3 regions of the Paenibacillus paludis genome follow, and region 3 is predicted to be linked to each of the others. Evidence: riboswitches for the same ligand, from Rfam matches in the RefSeq annotation. Region 3 holds a riboswitch; each other region holds the start of a gene.
What was found. A riboswitch is a leader RNA that binds a small molecule or an ion and turns the genes downstream of it on or off. The one in region 3 is predicted to bind cyclic di-AMP.

Region 1: linked by a shared signal. The riboswitch ahead of ACAN56_RS25885 (hypothetical protein) and the one ahead of ACAN56_RS34300 (C40 family peptidase) in region 3 are both predicted to bind cyclic di-AMP.
Region 2: linked by a shared signal. The riboswitch ahead of ACAN56_RS33605 (resuscitation-promoting factor) and the one ahead of ACAN56_RS34300 (C40 family peptidase) in region 3 are both predicted to bind cyclic di-AMP.

The regions. Positions count from the first base shown of each region.
Region 1 is NZ_JBGJZP010000017.1:35,857-40,465, forward strand. Features, by position in the region: gene ACAN56_RS25875 (hypothetical protein) at 65-517, opposite strand; gene ACAN56_RS25880 (hypothetical protein) at 546-1,055, opposite strand; cyclic di-AMP (ydaO/yuaA leader) riboswitch at 1,180-1,362, opposite strand; cyclic di-AMP (ydaO/yuaA leader) riboswitch at 1,784-1,972, shown strand; gene ACAN56_RS25885 (hypothetical protein) at 2,078-2,494, shown strand; gene ACAN56_RS25890 (glutaredoxin family protein) at 2,592-2,834, opposite strand; gene ytxJ (bacillithiol system redox-active protein YtxJ) at 2,831-3,157, opposite strand; gene ACAN56_RS25900 (SDR family NAD(P)-dependent oxidoreductase) at 3,353-4,075, shown strand; gene ACAN56_RS25905 (ThuA domain-containing protein) at 4,115-4,609, shown strand, end outside.
Region 2 is NZ_JBGJZP010000032.1:47,410-52,018, forward strand. Features, by position in the region: gene rnmV (ribonuclease M5) at 1-259, opposite strand, end outside; gene ACAN56_RS33605 (resuscitation-promoting factor) at 412-1,572, opposite strand; cyclic di-AMP (ydaO/yuaA leader) riboswitch at 1,863-2,090, opposite strand; gene ACAN56_RS33610 (TatD family hydrolase) at 2,289-3,059, opposite strand; gene ACAN56_RS33615 (HD domain-containing protein) at 3,114-4,397, opposite strand.
Region 3 is NZ_JBGJZP010000035.1:16,000-20,608, forward strand. Features, by position in the region: gene motA (flagellar motor stator protein MotA) at 1-70, opposite strand, end outside; gene ACAN56_RS34280 (hypothetical protein) at 275-568, shown strand; gene ACAN56_RS34285 (4a-hydroxytetrahydrobiopterin dehydratase) at 804-1,091, shown strand; gene ACAN56_RS34290 (c-type cytochrome) at 1,195-1,551, opposite strand; gene ACAN56_RS34295 (GNAT family N-acetyltransferase) at 1,658-2,164, opposite strand; gene ACAN56_RS34300 (C40 family peptidase) at 2,427-2,918, opposite strand; cyclic di-AMP (ydaO/yuaA leader) riboswitch at 2,924-3,066, opposite strand; gene ACAN56_RS34305 (C40 family peptidase) at 3,452-3,880, opposite strand; cyclic di-AMP (ydaO/yuaA leader) riboswitch at 3,938-4,076, opposite strand; gene ACAN56_RS34310 (hypothetical protein) at 4,297-4,609, opposite strand, start outside.

The sequences.
Region 1 (4,609 bases), on a different contig from region 3:
AGGCCGCAGCACTATGCTGCGGCTTTTTCATGCGCTTTGACAAGTTGCTATATTCCATACGCAGCTATACAACAAACAAGTTTGCTTCAGGCCGCAACGTTTCCAACCGGCACATTTGCTCGCGCACATGTCTCAGCCGGGTTTTCAGCACTGGCACGCTTTGCTCAAGAATGGTGCTGATTGCCGGCAGAGGCAGCAGCATGCCGTACCATAACACCTGCACAATCTGATCCTCCCAGGCTAATCCATTGGAAACAAAGAGGCTGCACTCCTCTGCAGCCCGGGAGCATTGCTGAATGCACTCCCGGTACGCATCCAGAGAGAAAGGCTGCGGGATGAAATCATCATGAAGGTACCGGGTATAAAGCTCAGTGAAGGTCTTCATCGCAGTCTTTTCAGCAACGGCACCCTCTCCCAGCAGCAGACTGGTGAGTGCATAAATATTTCCGGTGTTCTTTTGGACATATTCCGCAAACCCGCTGGCAGCTGTCCATTCCGGGGATAATGGGTCTGGCATGTCTTCACGTTCCTTTCTGAATAAGAAATTATAAGATGGAGAAATAAGCGATGGATCTGTCCATTAGCTCGGCTATGTCCGGTTCCTGCCAGCTGCCTTTATGCAGCAGGGAACTTGAAGGTTTATAGTACATCCGTCTGAAGGGGGGCGTACCGCCGGCCCCAGCTGTACGGGAATAGGGAACCATTTGCAGATGTGACGTGACGACCTTGCCTTGCAGCTTGGCTTTTAAATCCAGCAGGGCCGTTTGCACGATTTCTTGCTGACCCGGCTCCCACTGCGCACCTAGCTGCTGTACAATTTCTATGGCTTCTTCCAGCCTGTGATTGCGTATACTTCTCAGAAAGCTGCTCCATTTAATGACGTCAAAATGATCGCCTTCCGCAGACAGTATCCCCGCTCCCCAGCTGCACCCAGCCTTGCACGTAAGCTTCAGCACACCATACCGGCATTTGCCGGATGACTCCGCGGCATGATGGAATGGCCAGGGGGCATCGAATACAAACACTTCTATACGTAACAGCCTGCGCTGGTTCATTTCGTTTTCCCTCCTACCCATTTATAAGCTGCAGCCTCAGCACAAAAAACCGCAGCAGAGGAGGACCTCTGCTGCGGTTTTGGTACAGGCTTAAATACACCTGGCGCAAAAACGTGGCGGATCAAGGTTCTCTCTAGTCGCTTACGGGGTTAGCTGTCGGATTCGGACGGTGAGAGTCGCCCTACCTAATGAGACCACAGTCTCCTTCGGATTCACCCCAAGAAAGATTCTTATCTTCCAGGTAAGGCCCTGCGGGCCTGATGGTTCCCCCGTTTCCCGCACTGCGGGAATTCAGCGTTCATATCGCATTTCATGCATTGGATTCAAACCGAATCATACTCTTTTCGCATGAGCTTTGTAAAAAGGAAAAAACATTCTTCTGAGCCGATTTTCAGGGAATTCTGGCAAAGGAAACGGTAAGATGCGCTAAAAGGGTGTTTATCAACGGTTTTCGGCTTTTTATCTCGTGCATACGACTACTTTTGATTTAGGGTGATCAGAGCACAAAAGGCAATTTACTCAACATTGGGTGAATAAAATCACAACGCTGAATGCTTTTCCGCAAATCGTTGATAAGCCGAGTAAATAAGAGGAATGATGAGATTGAGGCTTAAGTAAGCGCTACCTGATCTGGATTGGGTTTACTAAATGCATTATTTTGGCAGGTTTGGCGGTTTACAAGGCCGTGACCGCCAGAGTATGATTACTTCTGTTTACTACACAATCGAATACGCAGTCCGCTTAATTTCCGTTATGGAAAGCGGGGGAACCAACAATCGGCAGCCGATGTGAGAGTCGGAGCCGGTTATGGGGTGAATCCTGTGAAAGTGCGAGAGAATGCTCGCATGGATACAGGTAGGGCGACTCTCACTGCCCGAATCCGACAGCTAACCTCGTAAGCGTATTAGAGAGGATGAGCACAATGTGACCGCTAATTGGACCACAGAGGGAATTCCTTTGTGGTTTTTTGCTGTGTTCGTACGAGAAATGAATGGAAGTCCTAGGCCGGAGGAGAGGAAGATATGGCGAATTCGGAAGAATATGTACTCATTAACGCTCCGACTAAAGCGGGGGAGCATTTTATCAAAATCTTAAAGTTCAGAGGCTACAAGATCGCAGGAATCGCCAACAATGCGGCGGAGAAGCGGCGTCTGGAGGAGCTGGGAATCGAAGTCAATCTTGTGGTGGATACACATCATCAGAATACATGGTTCCGACCCTCTTTTCCGGTAGGCAGAGTATTTCTGTTCGAGAGCAGTGTGACCTTATGCTGCCGGTATATCCAGATGTGCCGGACCTGGACGACAAAACCAATATACGTAATTACGACTTCGATGAATCCCAGACTGGTCTATAAAGGACTTGGAGCGGATTCCGTCATCTATTCCCACAGCGGAAATGTCTCTTTTCTGGCGGATGTCTCAACGAATCCAGGATAAGGCCATATAAAAGGGCAAATAAAAGGCATCCCCTGGACAGAGGTCCAAGGAGATGCCTTTTTCAAAATATAAATATTTATATGCCTCACGCTATGAATTATTCAGCAGTTGCTCCAATAAGCTCCTTAAGTTCGGAAACGTTGAAGCCTTTGACTGCGCGGCCTTCGTACACAGTAACAGGCACACCCATGAAGCCCAGCTTCTCGACTTCTTCCTGATACACTGTACTTGTCATAACATCACGCACCTCGAAGCTAACATCTTGCTCGGTCAGCCACTGTTTCACTTGATTACAGTCGCTGCATCCTGTGGTGGAATAGACAATAACCGGCTGGCTCATTGGCTCACAGCTGCCTTGATGGCGTCCCGGGTGATTTTCCAATGGGAGGTGTTCCAGCGCACTTCGCCGTCTTCGAGCAGGAAGATCTGCGGAGATTCATGCTTGATCCCGAAATCTTCGGCAATCTGATTGGACAACGGACGGTCTTCAATCACATGGACAATGGCAGCTGGAGTCTCGGAGCCTTGCGCATAGGCTGTGAATTCCTCGTTGGCCTTGGCGCTGATCGGGCAGGTAGTGCTATGCTTGAAAAGCAGTTTTTTACCTGGTTGCGCAACATATTGCTGCAGTTCTTCCAGAGTATGAAGTTGTTGGATAGACATCGGTATCTCACCTTCCTATAAGTACTTGTAACTACGATTGTAACATAGTTCAAAATTAAATCAAAAGGAAGTTAGAGCACCTCTTTCAGCGGAATTACAGTCCCATGAAGGACGTTGAAAAAACGTGACTGCCATGCTAATGTGAGAGAGATGCCGCGTGTATCCTGAAGAATCGTAAAGGGTGTGTCCATAATCATGAAAAGGGTTGCTTTTGTTACCGGTGCTGACCGAGGTTTAGGTTTTTTTCTGGCAAGCTGGCTTCTAGAGAACAAATATTCCGTATTTGCCGGTCAGTATATGAAGGAGTCGGAATCGCTGGACGCACTGAAAAAGCAGTACCCGGACCGATTAACTCTGATCCCGCTGGATATCGGCGACCGTGAGAGTGTCAAGCAAGCGGCACGCAGCATTTCGGGCAGTACCGCTCATGTTGATATGATTATCAATAATGCCGGTATTATTCATAGAGCCGATGATGCCACGATGCTTGTTGATATGGACGATGAAGCCATGGCTCACATTTATAATGTAAACACGCTTGGTTCTTTAAGGGTCAGTAATGAATTGATGGGCCTGTTAATGCAGAGCAAGCAGAAATTGATTGTTAATATCTCCTCAGAAGCCGGAAGCATTGGCCGGAACAAACGGATTAATATGTACGGATACTGTATGTCCAAAGCAGCGCTTAATATGCAGTCCTCCCTGATGCACAACCATTTGAAGGTGATGGGCGGGCAGGTTATGGTCTTTCACCCCGGCTGGCTGCAGTCCTATATGAATGGTGAGAAGGCTCTGGAGGCACCTATTTCTCCTGAAGAGTCGGCGCGTAAGATTATGAATATCGTGCAGGAGCACAAGAAGTATATGGGTGAGGAGCCGGCTTATCTCGACCTGGACGGCAATGCCTGGCCCTGGTAACTATACACTAAGAGAAGCAGGAAGAGAGGCGGGAAGAACATGTCTGAAGGGAAAGCACTTGCACTTGGCAGCTACAGTGAGGTGAAATACCATCCTTTTGCCGGTGTGGATCACGAGATTAAGCGCATTCTGTCACCTGATCTGCAGGTGGAGGCTTCCGAAGATTACAGTCTCCTGAACAAAGACAACCTTGAGGGATTGAAGCTGGTTATCGCCTATACCGAATTTTCCGATCAGAAAATAGCCCTGGAGCAAAGTGCCGCTTTGCTGTCTTATGTAGCGGGGGGCGGAGGTCTGCTCGTTGTACATAACGGAATCTCCCTGCAGCGGAATCAGGAGCTGGGCGCCATGCTGGGCGCGCATTTCACCCATCATCCGGAATACACCTCTCTGCATATGAAAATACCGGCACCCGGGCATCCCATTATGCAGGGGATCAGCGAGTTCGTCATTGAGGACGAGCCGTACTACTTTGAAATGCATCCTTATTTTGAGACGACTGTGCTGGCAGAGTACCTTCATGAAGGGGCCATG
Region 2 (4,609 bases), on a different contig from region 3:
TGCGTGTAGCATCCTTCTCCGGGATGAATGCATGCTTGCAGCCTGGCACCTTGGAGGAAACAATCTTGCGGATGCGTTCGCCGGCATGATCGGGATCCGTAAGGATGATCACGCCTCTGCGTTCCATTGCCAGCGCTATCTTGGCGATAACCTTGCGGTCTACCGCTGAACCGCCAGTCTCTATCGTATCGGCCTCCACCGCCCGCTTGACGGCAACCGTATCACTCTTGCCTTCCACCACAATTAATTCCTTAATCATACACGTTGCTCCTTCCTGTAAAACACAAAAAGAAGAGGATTCGCTCCCCTTCTTTTTGGCTAAAGAATGTATAAGTGATGAGCGGTAGCCCGTTCTGTCAGTGCTACACTCACTATAGCTTATAAACCATTAATTTGCAAAAGCGGACCCCGTTAATTCAGCTCCGGCTTCACTGGACCGATCACATAAATAGTCCGGGACTTGCGGCCGAAATTACGGGCATGGCTCAGTGAATCGTAATAAACATCCAACTTGTTGCCTTTGATGGCACCGCCGGTATCCTCTGCTCGGCGAAACCCTAATCCCTCAATGTACACCCACCAGCCGATAGGAATTACATTCGGGTCCACAGCTATTGTCCGGCCTTCTGTTACACGTGTTCCAGAAGCCGTGCGGGTCCCAATGCCTGGTTCTTCTGAAGAATAGGCTGTCATCGACACATTTTTGATCATCTTTTTGTATTGGAAATCTACGCCTGCCTTGTGCACGACGTTACTGCTTTTTGCGGAAACTTTGGTTGTTTTGGATGCCGTACTTTTTTTGGAAGTTGTCACAGCAGCTACAACGGGCTTTGGCAGGGGCTTCGTACCAACATAAACAATTTTATGTTTGGTAACCGTCTGTACTTCCTTGCCAATCATGCGCATAGAGACCAGTTCTCCATCTTGGTAGACCTTCTCGATATGCTGGACCATGACGCCTGGTGCGCCTAACTGTGCCACTTTTACGGTCCCCTTGGTCAGGGAAGGATCTGAGGTCTTAATGACCTGGAATGGCAAATTTTGCTTCCGCTCCACAATCTGCTTGTTGATGCGGACAATTTTAATTTCCATGCCGGCCGATACTGTGGTGTCAAGCGAAGGGTATATCTTGTCACTGCTCTCCAGGCTTAAACCCAGTTTGCTAATGGCGTCACCGATAGTGTCTTCGGTGGTGTACAGCGTTTTTGTTGCTCCATCCGCAGTGAGACTAAACTTCTGCGCACGATTGATCACGACACGGTCGCCGTCCTGTATCTCATCACTAAGGCCAATAGATAATTCATCATGCGGCTGCAGCGAAATTTGTTCCTTAGCCAGCACATCACTGAGCAGCGCTTCGCGCGTTTCCAGCGTCTGTGCTTTCCCGTCTATTACTAAAAATATCTCTTTCTTGCTCTGACCGTGTACGTACAGCAGAATGAGCAGCGCGATAACGATTGATACCGCACCTGCAAGCGAAAGTAAGCGAGGATTCACTTGCTTCCACCGTAATGCGAAAGACCTGCTGGATGATTGCGAATCATGGGATACTTCTGGTTGGAATACGCCCACTCTCTCCATCCTCCTTACATAGCCCCGTCGTCAAGTTGTATATCAAGGTGACTGTATGATTGCTGACGAAACTAGGTTTGAGATTGCAACAGGATACGCCCGCATTGCTTCAGCGTTTCCTGCTCATGGATCGCCTGCCCGGCATAATTACTCCAGATACCTGTTATATAACAGTATGCTGGGAACATTCGCATTATTCAAAACAAAAAAAGCCCAAAAAAGAGTTCACAGAGGACTCTTTCGTGGCTTCTCCGGATGTCAGAATACGCGGGAATGTTTATGCACGAGGTTTCCTCTCTTACTTGCGCTTACGGGGTTAGCTGTCGGGTTCGGGCATAAGAGAGACGCCCTATCTTAGGTCACCCGCTCACGGCGGTTGCCCTCAAATTCACCCCAAAGACCACGTGAAGAAATCAAATAAATTCTGCGGCATTTCTGTGTTGTACTCTATGTACGGACATGCGGCAGGCATTATTGGTTCCCCCGTTCTCCATACGGAGACTCAGCGAGACGATCCATGATTCAGTGACTGTCACAGTAACAACAGCTCACTGCACTGAAAAGATGATATCCTGTTTTGATGCATGTTGTAAAGGACGATTCAACCACGTTTACGCAAAAAAATGATTAAAATATTGTAATATTCAGCCGTTTTTAAATTAAAAAAGTTTAATATATCGGCTATACTTCATTTTTCACCGCTTTTACTCCCGATTTCAGACAATCCCAAATCGTTCCAGTGCGTTCGCATACGTAATTTCCGCCAATTCCTGTAAATCAATCCCTTTTATTTCCGCGGCAGCCTCTGCTACTAATCTCACATGTGCGCTCTCATTTCGCTTGCCCCGGAAAGGGTGCGGTGTCAAATAAGGCGAGTCCGTTTCAATCAGCAATCGGTCCAGCGGAGTCTGGGCCAGCACCTCTTTTGGCACTCTGGCGTTCTTGAATGTAATCGGGCCGCCGAAGGATAGGTGAAAGCCTAAATCCAGGCACATTTTGGCTATTTCCCAGCTGCCGGAGAAGGAGTGCATCACTCCGCCTATTTCATCAGCCTTCTCTTCACGAAGAATCCGCACCACATCTTCATGAGCATCACGGTTATGAATGCAAATCGGCATTTTCAGTTCACGGGCCAGTCCGATTTGTTTGCGGAACACTTCATGCTGTACCTCTTTAGGAGAGGTATCCCAGTAGTAATCCAACCCAATTTCTCCGATGGCAACTACTTTTTTATGACTGCACAGTGAGGCAATCCACTCGAGATCCCCGTCCCTCATGTCTATGGCATCCTGCGGATGCCAGCCGACGGCTGCATAGATATAATCATAGGTTTCAGCAAGCTTCATGGTTGTTGGGATTGTTTCCCTGTTAAAGCCAATATTAATCATTTTGGTAACTCCTGCCTCGAGCGCATTGGCGATTACCTTTTCGCGGTCCTCGTCGAATTGTGGAGCATCCAGATGGGTGTGCGTGTCGAACAATTGCATGTTACATCCCCTTTTCTGTCATAATTTCTATGATGAATTCCAAGTATTTTTGGATTACTTTGCAAAGATTTCTGCAATAGAAGAAGGCAGCAATGGAAGGGCTTTCTGCAGCTTATCCTGTGGAAAATACAGGTGATAACGGCCGCGGTGAATTCCGCTGATGGAGCGTACGATATCTGAAACTTCAGAGATCTCCCTCAGTTTGTCATGGCGGTCAAGCAGCAGAATTTGCTTGCTGTCAAAGCCTTGTCCCGGACGAAACACATCATAGGGCAAATCTGTCGGAAAATCAATTTCCAGATCATAATCGGCATCTAGCCCTGCCACGGCAAAGCTGCGGCGTATTTCGTCAATCGTCTCGGAATCAAGGTTCTCCATCTCTACATATTTATACAGTTTACGATGAATAAACCGGCTGCACAAGTCGCTTAACAATTCATCCTTCTCCAAAGTCCACTGCATGAAGGCGGTCTGGATCATAGCTTCGTCCAGCAGCAGATATTGTTCCACCGTAACCTCTCCGCGGAACAAATCACCTAAAGGATCAATCATGAACCGGAATTCATAACCGCTCTGGTACAGCTCTTTGGCTCTGCGGAAAATTTGCCGCAAAATGATTTCGGAACTGCGTGTGACCGGGTGAAAATATACCTGCCAGTACATTTGATAGCGCGACATTAAGTAATCCTCGATGGCGTGCATCCCTGACTCCTTAACCACTACCCTTCCATGGTATGGGCGCAGCATTCTTAGGATCCTGTCAATATCGATCGTCCCATAGTTTACTCCCGTGTAGTATGCATCGCGGAGCAGATAATCCATGCGGTCAGCATCCAGAGGGCCGGAAACCAAGTTGACTACAATTTCATGCTCATAAGTTTTGGAGATTACCGAAGCTACCTTGCCGGGAAAATCCTCTGCCACATCCCGCAGAATCGCGGTGATCTCCGTGTCCTCCAGAATGATCCGGCAGGTCCAGTCTTCATGGTTCATTTCAAAGGCTTCTTCTATAGAATGGGAGAACGGGCCATGCCCCAAATCATGCAGCAGCGCTGCACATAGAGTGAGCAGGCTCTCCTCCGGCATCCAATCCTTATACCCGCTTCGCTCGAACTGCGAAATGATACGGCGTGTAATTTCGTAGACACCAAGGGAATGTGAAAATCGGCTATGCTCTGCACCATGAAAGGTTAGATAGGAGGTGCCAAGCTGACGGATACGCCGCAGACGCTGAAATTCCTTAGTGTTGATCAATCGCCAGATAATTGTGTCCTGCACGTGAATATAGTTATGAACCGGATCTTTGAAAACCTTCTCTTCTGTCAGCGGTTGCTTCATGTGTTCAACTCCTTCGAATAATATAATTAGAAATAAGAGGTAATAGGTAGTATAATAATGAATTATGTCGCACTTTGTCGAATTGTGTCATTTTAACGTTTTACAAATCGACAATTTAATTTTATCTGCATTTGTATGAATTTATGTGTAATGTAGGCGATATAAAAGTTTTATTTAAAAATTCCTTAAAATTAGCCTCAAAAAAGGTTGAC
Region 3 (4,609 bases):
GCTTGAGCATCATTCCCCAGACAACTGCGATGAGACCAAATACTAAGCCTAGTAATGTTGAAATTTCCATTTATGCACCTCGTCCATGAGAATTAAGAAGTGATCCGTTCAGACCGCATATTTCATCCTTGAACAGCGGCGGGACACCCTGCACGTAACCAAATCACGTATATTCTTATTTATCGACAGCATTCCGTTTTTTGTGAAGTCATTTTTTCGGCTATAATGATAAGGTAAGTTATTATTCATCTGTGAAGAAAACGGAGTGATACACGTGGGTGTGAAACATGGAAGAGATTACAGCGAGATTCTTAGTGATTTGACAGAAGCAGTCGGACGTATTTCTGATGGGTATGTGTTTTTTGAGATGGAGCCGGATGAATGGCAGGAACTGCCGCAGGAATCCAAGCTGGAGGTATGGGAAGCGCTCGCAGAGGATCTGTTCTATGCGCTGGGCAACGAGCCTGTTATCCAGGTAGGCAGTGGTGTGGTTATCTATGACAAGGAGACGCACCGTATCAATATTTTGCTGGGTGAAGAGGATTTGGCCTCGGTTGTACTCGTTTAGAGCAGCAGAACAGCAGAGTAACGGGAGGACGGTTTGCCCCCTGTCTGCGGCCCGTGGTAAAATTGTAGATGCCGAGTACTATTTGCCGGGATCTTAGAATACATTAAACCGAAAAAAAGCCTTCATCCTGGTGCATCCCTTGGACTTTACCGAAGCTGAGGGATGTTTTGTTTAAAGGATATGGGGAGCTGGGCTGTACGGACTTTATGGCTAACTTAGTAAGGGAGGAAACAAATTGCATTTTACGGAGGAAGAGCTGCGTGAGCAGGTAAGTAAGCTGGAGGGCTGGAAGCTGGAGCCGAATATGATGGTGCGCAAATATATGTTTAATGAATATATGAAGGGTATCGCCTTTGTGGATGAGGTGGCCGCGATCTCGGAAGCCTTCGATCATCATCCGCATATTACAATTGATTACAAAACGGTAATTCTGCGCTTGTCCGCAAAAGAAGAGAGCGGGCTTGCCGCGCTAGAGTTCCGCCAGGCGCATGAATTTAACGAAGCTTTCGATAAAACGCGTTAGGCGCAGGAGAAACCGACCTATCATAGGAATGGATATAAAAATGCCCGTGCAAGGATGCTCTGAATATCCTTTGTACGGGCATTCTGTATTTTTAAGGTCAGGTTTATTTCTTCTCTGCAAGCCACATGGCAACATTCGCGATCTCTTCGGGAGCAAGCTTATCCTTGAAAGACGGCATTTGGCCGCGTCCCTTCGTAACAATGGTGTAGATTTCTTCTGCGTTATGCTGGCCGCCTTCCTGCTGCAGACTAGGGCCTAGACCGCCCTGTAGCTGATCACCGTGGCAGGTAATGCAGCTTGCCTGTACAATCGCTTCGGCGCTTGCGGCATCCAGTGTGACTTGCGGCATCGTCGGGTTATTTTCTTCGGCGACCTCTGCTTTGCCGGGTAATGTGAACAAGAGCACTACCGCAAAGGCACAGGCTGCGAAAAACAAACCGCCCATGATCCATTTCTGCATCTTCATCCGTCCCCTCCATGTAAGCTGCTTCCTACATTATATAGGATGGTGAAGCGTTATCATAGCATTTGTGTCAAAAAAGTGGACGATTTCAACACTAAAATTTTCAATTTAATGGAACGTTATGTTGTTTATCATAGACCATGCAATAAAATGGCTTATTTCCGGTTGGAGTAAGGCGTTCATAAGTATCCGTGATCGTGAAGCCGCATTTTTGGTATGTTCGGATCGCCCGCTGGTTCCAGGTCAATACTTCCAAATCAATTTCCCGCTCGGGATAACGCTTCAGCGCGGCCTGAACGATGGCTTCCATGAAAATGTGGCCAAGACCGTGTCCGCAAAGTTCGGGGCGCATTCCAATACCCAGCCTGACGACACCCTCCATCGGAAACAACTGCGCAAAGCCGCAAAGGATGCCTTGCTCGTTGACCACGGAAACATACTGGTCTCTGCGTAGCTCTGGATCGCCAAATTCAATGCCAAGCGCCTCCATTTGGGACCAAGGCATCCATTCGTAAATATTATAAGGCGCTTTGTAATTCCATGCGGCGATATTTTCGGCATGGCTGATCTCCATGGGAACTACATGGAATGTAACGGGGGAGCTAATCATAAGGCCACCGGCCTCCTTTCATGGGGAGCAACAGCACTAGCTATACCTAATTATATCCATAACTGGCCTGATTCGACTCAGAAATTTTCTGAAAGGCGGAAACTTGACAAAGTGGTAAAAATATTTTATAAAATGGAGGAAATTTGGGGGAGATTTATGTTTGGCGGATATTGAGAGGGGTAAGTAATTTTATAGACAAAAAAAAACAGGCCCCCTCCAGATTTCGGCAAAAATCATGGAAGAGTACCCGTTTTACGACAACTTATTGTACGTCATCATTGTCTTGGGAATCAGAAGTAACGGATTGGTAAGCATCTGTACTCATGATCCGTTTGGCGCCAACGTAGCGGTTGACGTAGTAGCTGTCACTCATCGTGCTGATGGTTACACCACGGGAGGATGAAGCATGTGCGAATTTGCCTTCACCGACATAAATGCCGACGTGGGATACACCTTTACCGCTTGTATTATAAAATACAAGATCTCCCGCTCTCAGATCATCCCGGGAAATGGCAGTACCCATTTGGTATTGGGAACCGGATTGGTGTGGCAAATTGATACCGATCTTATCAAAAACGTACATTGTAAATCCGGAGCAATCAAAGCCGTTGGTCGATACACCGCCGGATACGTATTTACTTCCGATGGTCTTGTCGATGACTTTATCCATTTTGGAATCCGCGAAAGCGCTTCCTGCTCCGATGGTAAGCATAATGGAAAAGCTAAGTACTGCTGCTGCTAACTTCTTCTTCAAAAGTGAATACCCCTTCCAAATGCCTACGAGGTTAGCTTAAGGGTTCGGTTGAAGGTCCCCTATGACCCCTCTGTGAATAGGAGGTCAATTCACCCAAAATCGGTTCCCCCGTTTCCCTAATGGTTAGGGAACTCGGCATGACTGTTGATTAGGATTAGCTTGTTAACCAATACATGACAAAACCTTTGTAAAACCCGATTCAATAATTACAAAAATGTTACTAAAAACTCACTGCGATAATTGTAACAAAGACTTCGCCAGTTGGCAATCACTTAAAACATATTAATGCATAATATTTACGCTTTTTAAGAGTTATCTTTGCTAAAAAGGTCTTATATTTACGCGCTGAGTAAGCTTTAACTTAGATTTGTTGGGATTTTTAGTAAAAAGGTGTTTCACAGACCTCAAATACGTGTAAAAGGTAGAATAAGGAAGACAAAAAGGAAAAACCCGGAAATGATTACGGCAATAATCAGTTTCCGGATCTCTATAAGTTACAATTATTTATTGGAGGATGAAATTCCTGAGGGATGTCAATCGTAAGCGATAGCTTTGTAAGCTGTTGTGCTCATTACTCGTTTGGCTCCAACGTAGCGGTTGGCCCAGTAGGATTGACTCATTGAACTGATAGTTACACCACGGGATGAAGAGGATTGGGCGAATTTTCCGTTGCCGACATAAATGCCGACATGGGAGACTCCATTGCCAAGGGTATTGAAGAATACCAGGTCGCCGGAACGGAGGTTATTCCGTGATACGGCGGTTCCAACGCTGAATTGTGCTTTGGAAGTGCGGGGCAAGGTAAGGCCAACATTCTTAAATACATATTTGGTGAATCCAGAACAATCAAAGCCGGCAGTGCTTATGCCTCCGGTTTTATACGTCGTTCCCAGTGTTTTTGTAATAACCGTATCCATTCTGGAGTCGGCGAAAGCGCTCCCTGCTCCAAGCGTGAACACCATCACCAGCCCTAATGCTGCTGCGGTGCATTTCTTCTTAAAATTATGACTTTTCAAAAGATGTACTCCTTCCAAGGCCTGCGAGGTTAGCTTAAGGATTCGGTAGAAGGTTCCCCTATGACCCCTCTAAAGCGAGATCAATTCACCCAAAATATGGTTCCCCCACTTCCCGGTGCCGGGAATTTGGCGTTTTATGCACCGAAACAGTGACGTATCGACAAGGTTAAATGCTTAAAGGCACATTCATTTACTTCAAATTAGTTTCAAAAGATTACAAAGTTGTTACTACTGGTACAGGCATCATTGTACCAGAGGATTTACAGTTTTGCAAATACCCTAAATCACGTTGTAACCAAAAGAAGAGTCCCGCCCTTTATCTGGGGCAGTGACTCTTCTATTATGCCAAGGGACTGGCGTAATTATTGTGGAAATGTTTTGCTGCACCAAAGGTGATACTGCCCCGCTATGCTCCACATTTTGAACAGCGTTGAGGGAAGCGGTGAAAATTGCCGGAACAGCAGTGCGGGCAGGCCTGGACAGAAAAGTGCGGTCACTCCGGAGAGCAGCAGCAGAAGCAGGCCGCCGGCGCCGAACAGTGCAGATATACAGGTGGAAGGGAGGATTACCCTCAGGCCAACCAGCAAGGAAGAGAACATGCCTGTTCCTCCGGTGAAGCCAAACTGCATGTACAGCAGCAGAATGCGGATCAGGTAGAAGTACAGGAGCCAGGCC